Regions from separate parts of the Streptomyces sp. NPDC093261 genome, predicted to be linked through region 2. Evidence: riboswitches for the same ligand, from Rfam matches in the RefSeq annotation. Region 2 holds a riboswitch; the other holds the start of a gene.
The links. Region 2 has a riboswitch for cyclic di-AMP ahead of ACIP94_RS07635 (NlpC/P60 family protein). Riboswitches for the same ligand answer to the same signal wherever they lie in the genome.
Positions count from the first base shown of each region.

Region 1: linked by a shared signal. The riboswitch ahead of ACIP94_RS32785 (M23 family metallopeptidase) and the one ahead of ACIP94_RS07635 (NlpC/P60 family protein) in region 2 are both predicted to bind cyclic di-AMP.

Region 1 is NZ_JBIVNO010000023.1:15,700-19,637, reverse strand. It holds tRNA gene ACIP94_RS32795 (tRNA-Met) at 106-179, shown strand; gene ACIP94_RS32790 (PP2C family protein-serine/threonine phosphatase) at 566-1,696, shown strand; cyclic di-AMP (ydaO/yuaA leader) riboswitch at 1,966-2,122, shown strand; gene ACIP94_RS32785 (M23 family metallopeptidase) at 2,134-3,168, shown strand; gene ACIP94_RS32780 (aldo/keto reductase) at 3,348-3,938, shown strand, end outside.
Region 2 is NZ_JBIVNO010000002.1:261,746-265,683, reverse strand. It holds gene pcrA (DNA helicase PcrA) at 1-1,693, opposite strand, end outside; cyclic di-AMP (ydaO/yuaA leader) riboswitch at 2,034-2,201, shown strand; gene ACIP94_RS07635 (NlpC/P60 family protein) at 2,210-3,400, shown strand; gene ACIP94_RS07630 (tellurite resistance/C4-dicarboxylate transporter family protein) at 3,774-3,938, shown strand, end outside.

The DNA of each region.
Region 1 (3,938 bases), on a different contig from region 2:
ACCCCCGCGCGAAAACCGCTGACAGCCGGAAAACGCCGGTAAAGCGCCGTGGACGTAAACCTGTGTGCTTCGTGTCGCGCGCATGGCGTACACTGGTATCACCGACGCGGGGTGGAGCAGCTCGGTAGCTCGCTGGGCTCATAACCCAGAGGTCGCAGGTTCAAATCCTGTCCCCGCTACTGATGGCCGAGGGCCGGAATCCGAAAGGGTTCCGGCCCTCGGCTTTTTCCGTGTTCTTCACCCGCTCCCCCTCTTCCCGCCAGGGGGCCCGACCCATGCCCGTCCACAGGGTGTGTACGCCGGTCGGCCCACAGCGGTCGCCCCCCGCCCGTCCTGCGGGAAGCCTGGACGGGTGGTGCAGCAAGGAGGCGCGTGGCGGATCGAGGCGCCGTGCGACGAGCAGGTCAGCGGGCCAGAGCCCGGAACTTCGTACGAGGGGGCCGGCGTCCCGTACGACCGGACCATCGGCGGCCCGGCGGCCACCCCTCTTCCGGAGGACGGCGGCCGGCCCCCGGAACGACCTCACGAACGATCCGAGGGGATTCGGCCCCCGGAGCCGGGCCCGGTGGAGAGCCGGCGGAGTTCGTACGCGCGGGCCTTCCTGCGGGCCCTGCCCGCGCTGCTCATCGGTCTCGGCGTCTGCTGCGGCCGGCTGACCCCGTCCGTCTTCCCCGGCGTGCCGCTCTTCACCGCCGCCCCGCTCGTCGCCGCGCCCCTGCACTCGCTGCGCGGCACCGTCGGCACCGGCGCCGCGGCCCTCGCCGCCGTCCTGGCCGTGCACCTGGGACTCGGCGCACCAGGGTCCTCCGGCGCGGCCTCGGAGGCGGTCACCACCGCCGCTGCCGCCGTTCCGGCCGTCCTGATCAATGTGCTCGTACGCCGCAACGACGCACGCCTCGCCTCCGCCCGCCGGATCGCCGAGGCCGCGCAGCGCGCCGTACTGCCCGAGCCCCCCGCGCGGATCGGGGGGCTCCGGATCGCCGCCCGGTACGAGGCGGCGCAGGCCGACGCCTACATCGGCGGTGACCTGTACGCGGTTCAGGACTCCCCGCACGGTGTACGGCTCGTGGTCGGGGACGTACGGGGCAAGGGCACGGGTGCCGTGGCCGCCGTCGCGGTCGTGATCGGCGCCTTCCGGGAGGCCGCCGAGCAGGAGGCGACGCTGGAGGCCGTCGCCCGGCGCCTGGAGCGGGCGCTGTCCCGCGAGGGCATCCGCCGGGACGGCCCCGACGCCCACGAGGAGTTCACCACCGCGGTCCTCGCGGAGATCCCGCACGAGGACGGGGAGGACCCGCGGGGGGACGCGGGGATTTCGCACAAGCGAGGAGTCGTCCGGATCGTCAACCGGGGCCACCCGGCCCCCCTGCTCCTGCTCCCCGACGGCACCCTGCGCGAGCTGGAGGCCCGCGAGCCGGCGCTGCCGCTCGGCATGGGCGACCTCGCCGTGCGGCCCGACCGCGCGGAGGAGTGGGGCTTCCCGTCCGGTTCGACGCTGCTCTTCTTCACGGACGGCGTCTCGGAGGCCCGGAACGCGCGCGGCGAGTTCTACGACCCGGCCGGCCGCCTCGCCGGACGGTTCCCCGCCACTCCCGGTGCCGTGCTGGCCGCCGTCACGGAGGACGTCGCCCGCCACACCGGCGGCCAGGCCACGGACGACATGGCGCTGCTGGCCGTGCGCCGGTCCGAGCACTCCTGAACCCGGCGGGGAGCCAAGGGCCGCCGAACGCCCGGACGTTGTCACGGGGCGTGAGTGAGTGGTGCCCCTCCGCATAACAACTGACACACCGTCACAACAGGTGGGACGGGTGAGGTGCGGTCAACTCGCCCGATTTTCACCGTTCCTGTCGCGAAAGTCCTGGCCAGGCGGCGCTAAGGATCTGTCCGAACGGCTTGGAATCCGAGCCCCGCGTCTATTAACGTTCGATAACGCAGCGCGGTCGTCCCAGCCGTCACCCGAGGCGGCTCCGTGCGCGTGTGCCGAATCTCGCAAGGGAACCGGGGAACCACCATCTTGGGGTGAATCGGGCGGATGCCGCCGTGTCGCAACGGCCGGTATACGCGCGTAGGAGACCTTCCCCTCCGAACCCGTCAGCTAACCCGGTAGGCGAAACGGAAGGAAAGGAGTGCGCCCACGTGGCGTCCAACCGGCCTGCCGAGAGCACCTCGTTCGCCCCGACCGGCACGCAGACCATCGGTTTTGCGTCCCGCCCCGACGAGGGCCCCTGGGAGGAGTGGAATCCCACGGAGGATTCCGTCCGCCCCGTCCGCGGTCGGCACCGCGTCAGCAAGCAGCGCGGCGGCGGACTCGCCCGCAGCTCCACGGTTCTGGGCGTCGGCGTGATGGCCGCGGTCGGCGCGGGCGGCATGGCCACCGCGCAGACCGGCAAGCCCCCGGTGTCCATATCCCTCCCCGACCTCTCCTCCGTCACCGACTCGGCCAAGGCGCTCATCGGCGTGGACACCGGCGCCCCCAAGGGCTCCGCCACCGCCCTGAGCACCGCCGGTGTCAGCACCGCCGACGCCGCCGCGGGCAGCAAGGACGCGGGCGAGGCGCTGCGCGCCCGGATCATGCAGCAGGCCGAGTCCCAGCAGGACCGGATCGCCGCGACGGCCGCTCGGGCCGCCGAGGACGCGGCCGCGAAGAAGGCCGCCGCAGCGGCGGCCAAGGCTCAGGACGCCGCTCGTGCCAAGGCCGCCGCCGACAAGAAGGCCGCGGAGGCGGAGGCCAAGAAGAAGGCCGAGGCCGCTCGGCTGGCGGAACTGGCCAAGCAGTTCACGCTGCCCACCTCCTCCTACACCCTGACCTCGCGCTTCGGTGACGCCGGCGCCATGTGGTCCTCCGGCTACCACACCGGCCTCGACTTCGCCGCCCCCACGGGCACGCTCATCAAGGCCATCCACAGCGGCACCATCACCCAGGCGGGCTGGGCGGGGTCGTACGGCTATCGCACGGTTCTCACCCTCGACGACGGCACCGAGCTGTGGTTCTGCCACCAGTCGTCGATCAGCGTCACCGTCGGCCAGAGGGTGTCCACGGGCGATGTCATCGGCCGTGTGGGAGCGACCGGCAACGTCACCGGGCCGCATCTGCACCTGGAGGTCCACCCGAACGGCGGCAGCGCGATCGACCCGATGGCGTGGCTGCAGAGCAAGGGCCTCAACCCCTGACATCCGCGCCCTTCTCCCCGGCGTGTATCACCCCTGGACCCCGGCGGTCCTGTCCTGGACCCCGGCGGTCCTGGCGACAACCCCCGACGCCGGGGCTGCCGGTTCGGTGTATGACGCCGTCCGGGTGGAACCGCCCCCGGCCGGAATAAGGGCTTCCGGAGTGAGCGCTGAAGTAGGGCATGACTTCTCTTCGCAAGCTCGGCTTCTCTGACCTCGAGGTCTTCCCCCTCTCCCTCGGCGGCAACGTCTTCGGCTGGACCGCCGACGAGGCGCAGTCCTTCGCCGTGCTCGACGCCTACGCGGCGGCCGGCGGCAACTTCGTCGACACGGCGGACGCCTACTCGGCGTGGGTCCCCGGCAACAAGGGCGGCGAGTCCGAGGCCGTCATCGGCAAGTGGGTCGCGGCGCGCGGCAACCGCTCCGACATGATCATCGCGACCAAGGTCAGCCAGCACCCCGAGTACAAGGGGCTGAGGGCCGCCACCGTCAAGGCCGCGGCCGACGCGTCGCTGCGCCGCCTGGGCACCGACTACATCGACCTCTACTACACGCACTTCGACCAGCCGGAGGTGCCGGTGGAGGAGATCATCGGCGCGCTCGACGACCTGGTGAAGGCGGGCAAGGTGCGTGCCATCGGCGCCTCCAACATCTCCGCCGAGCGCCTCCAGGAATCCCTCGACTTCTCCGACCGCGAGAACCTGGCCCGGTACACGGCGCTCCAGCCGCACTACAACCTGGTCTCACGCGACACCTACGAGGGTCCGCTCCAG
Region 2 (3,938 bases):
CGGCGCCCGACTCCACGATGGTCCGCAGGTCCTCCATCAGCGCGTTGAACCGCTTGACCGCGTTCGTCGAGCGGGCCGCCATGCCGTACGCCTCGTCCACGCGGCGCAGCGCCTGCGGGAAGCTGATCTTCTCCCGCTGGGACAGGGCGTCGATCATCGCCTCGGCACGCTCGCCGATGCCCCGCTTCGGCACGTTCAGGATGCGCCGCAGCGGGACGGAGTCCTCCGGGTTGGCCAGTACGCGCAGATAGGCCAGGACGTCCCGGACCTCCTTGCGCTCGTAGAAGCGGACACCGCCGACGACCTTGTAGGGCAGGCCGACGCGGATGAAGACCTCTTCGAAGACACGGGACTGGGCGTTGGTGCGGTAGAAGACGGCGACGTCGCCCGCCTTGGCCTCGCCCCGGTCGGTGAGGCGGTCTATCTCGTCGGCGACGAACTGCGCCTCGTCGTGCTCCGTGTCGGCGACGTAGCCGGTGATCCGCGCGCCCGCGCCCGCGTTGGTCCACAGGTTCTTGGGGCGTCGCGACTCGTTGCGCTCGATGACGGCGTTGGCGGCGCTCAGGATCGTCTGCGTGGAGCGGTAGTTCTGCTCCAGGAGGATCGTGGTGGCGTCCGGGTAGTCCTCCTCGAACTGGAGGATGTTGCGGATGGTGGCGCCGCGGAATGCGTAGATCGACTGGTCGGCGTCACCCACGACGCACAGTTCGGCGGGCTGGAGGTCGTCCTCGCCTGTCGGTACGCCCGCGGGGTGCTCGGAGGTGCCGACCAGCTCGCGGACCAGGGCGTACTGGGCGTGGTTCGTGTCCTGGTACTCGTCGACGAGGACGTGGCGGAAGCGGCGGCGGTAGTGCTCGGCGACATCCGGGAAGGCGCGCAGCAGATTGACCGTCGTCATGATCAGGTCGTCGAAGTCGAGTGCGTTCGCCTCGCGGAGCCTCGACTGGTAGAGCGCGTACGCCTGGGCGAGGGTCTTCTCGAACCCTCCCCCGGACTCCGTCTGGGAGGTGCCCCCGGCGACCTGGGCGGCGAAGTCCTCCTCGTCGATCAGCTCGTTCTTCAGGTTGGAGATCTTGGCGCTGAACGACTTGGGCGGGAAGCGCTTGGGGTCGAGGTCCAGATCGCGGCAGACGAGCGCCATCAGACGCTTGCTGTCGGCGGCGTCGTAGATCGAGAAGGAGGACGTGAAGCCGAGCTTCTTGCTCTCCCGGCGCAGGATGCGGACGCACGCGCTGTGGAAGGTCATCACCCACATCGCGTTCGCGCGCGGGCCGACGAGCTGCTCGACCCGCTCCTTCATCTCGCCCGCGGCCTTGTTGGTGAAGGTGATCGCGAGGATCTGCCCGGGATGCACGCCCCGCTCGGCCAGCAGATAGGCGATGCGGTGGGTGAGCACCCGGGTCTTGCCGGAACCGGCGCCGGCGACGATGAGCAGGGGGGAGCCGGCGTGGACGACCGCGGCGCGCTGGTTGTCGTTCAGCCCCTCGAGCAGCGCCCGGGGGTCGAGGGCCGGGCGGGGGGCGCCGTCGCGGTAGTAGGCGTCCCGGTCCGGCGGCAGGTCGAAGCGCCCGCCGAACAGATCGTCCGGAACCGGCTCCGGAGCATGATCGTCCTCGGGCGGCGGGGGCTCTTCCTCAGGGGCCGGGGTGGCCTGGAGGTCCGCCAGGAAGCTGTCGTCAAAGAGGCTGCTCATCGCTCTCCGAGTCTAGGGCGCCCCACCGACAACCGGTCACCGTCCCGAAAACTCGACACCACCGGGCCGGGCTCGCGCCTCGCACGTCGCGGTCCCCGCGCCGCCCCTTCACCGTCTGGGCCCACTGTTCACGGTCCGCGCCCACCTCTCCCGCGGTCCGCGCGCCGCTCCTTCACCGTCCGGACCCGCCCGTTCACGGTCCGCGCCCGCCGCGGGGCTCCGGAGCCGAGATCACGGAAATGTATCGGGCATATCTCGCATCAACCTTCACAGAGGCCACAGGAGTTGGCTACCGTGCCGGGCGGGCCGCACGACCCCCACCGGCGAAGGTCGCCGGGCCGAGCGGCCTCCGCCGAGTCCGGTGCGCCCCGTGGCGTTCCGGAGCCGGGGACCCACCCGACCTGGGGTGAATCGGCCGAGCGTCCTGGGGACACGGCCGTAGGGCACACCTTCCGAACCACCCGCCCGAACCCGACAGCTAACCCGGTAGGCGGAGTACGGAAGGAGACGCCTTCCATGGCGCCGCACCGCAAGTCCCGCCCCCCGGGCCCACGCGTCGGGGGCATACGCACTCCCGCCCTCGCGACGGCGGCTCTGACCTCCGTGGCGCTGCTCTCGCAGACCGCCCACGCCGCGCCCGCCGCCGACGGCAGGCCCAGCATCGAAGAGGTCGCGAAGAAGGTGGACGACCTCTACCGCCAGGCGGAGTCGGCCACCGAGCAGTACAACGCGGCCAAGGAGAGATCGACCGAAGAGCGCAAGAACGCCGACACGCTCCTCGACGACGTCGCCCGGCGCACGCAGAAGCTCAACGATGCGCGCCAGGAGCTGGGTTCGTTCGCCGCCGCGCAGTACCGGACCGGGGCCGCGGCCCCCGATACGGCCACCTTCCTGCTGGCCGACAACCCGCAGGACTACTTCGACCAGACGCAGTTGATGAGCCGGCTCACCGGCCGTCAGAAGGAAGCGGTCGACCAGTACGTCACCGACCAGGCCGCGACGATGAAGAAGCGGCGGGAGGCCGCCGACAGTCTCCGGACGCTCACCGAGTCGCAGACGGCGCTCTGCACGGCCAAGACGGACGTCCAGAGGAAGCTCTCCGCCGCGCGGCAGCTGCTGTCCGAGCTGAACGCACAGGAAAAGGCGCGGCTGGCCGCGCTCGAGAAGAAGAGGCAGGAGGAGGCCCAGCGCCAGGCGGAGGCGCTGGCCAGGCAGCAGGAGGCCCAGCACCGGGCGGCCCGGCAGCAGACAGGGCAGCAACAGCCGTCGTCGAGCCCCACGACCGGCTCCTCGGGGTCATCGACGACCGTCCCCTCCTCGGGGCCCACCACGGCGGACTCCTCGTACACGACGAAGGCCGAGAAGGCCCTCGCCTTCGCCCGCGCGCAGATCGGCAAGCCGTATGTGTGGGGCGCGACGGGGCCCGGGTCGTACGACTGCTCGGGCCTGACGGGAGCCGCGTGGAAGGCCGCCGGGGTCACGCTTCCGCGCACCACGTACGGCCAGGTGAACGCCGGCACGACGGTGCCGCTCTCCGACGCCCGGCCGGGTGACCTGATCTTCTTCTACGACGACATCAGTCACGTCGGCCTCTACATCGGCAACGGCATGATGATCCACGCCCCCAAGCCGGGCGCCTACGTCCGCGAGGAGTCGGTCTACTACGGCGGCGCGTCGATCATCCACAGCGTGGTGCGGCCGGCCTGAGTCCGACGGCGCCGGTGGGGCGAGCCTCGTACCGCGCGCGCGGGTGTCTTCGGGCCCACGCGCGCGTGGGGTTCTCTTCGAGGCTTCACGCGCGGGGGGCGTCTTCGAACTTCACGCGCGCGTGGACTCGGTTTGGGGCTTCAGTACCACGCGCGTGGACTCGGTTTCGGGCTTCCCGCGCGCATCGTGTCGGTTTAGGGATTTACGCGCACATCGTGTCGGTTTGGGGCTTCCCGCGCGCACCGTGTCGGTTTGGGGCTTCCCGCGCGCATCGTGTCGGTTTGGGGGCTTCACGCGCGCGTGGGGTTGTTTTCGCGCTGCACGCGCGCGTGCCCCGTACGCAAGCCGTGTGAGCGTCCCTAGCATCGGGCGCATGTCTGGCTCCTCCGCTCTCCGCACCTGGTGGGCGCAGCGTCCGCCCGCCACCGGGGCCGCCGTGATGGCGACCGGCATCCTGTCGGTCGGGCTGCACCAGGACGGGTACGAGCTGCTCTCCCGTATCGCCCTGGCCCTGACGTGGGCCGCCTGGCTGGGACTG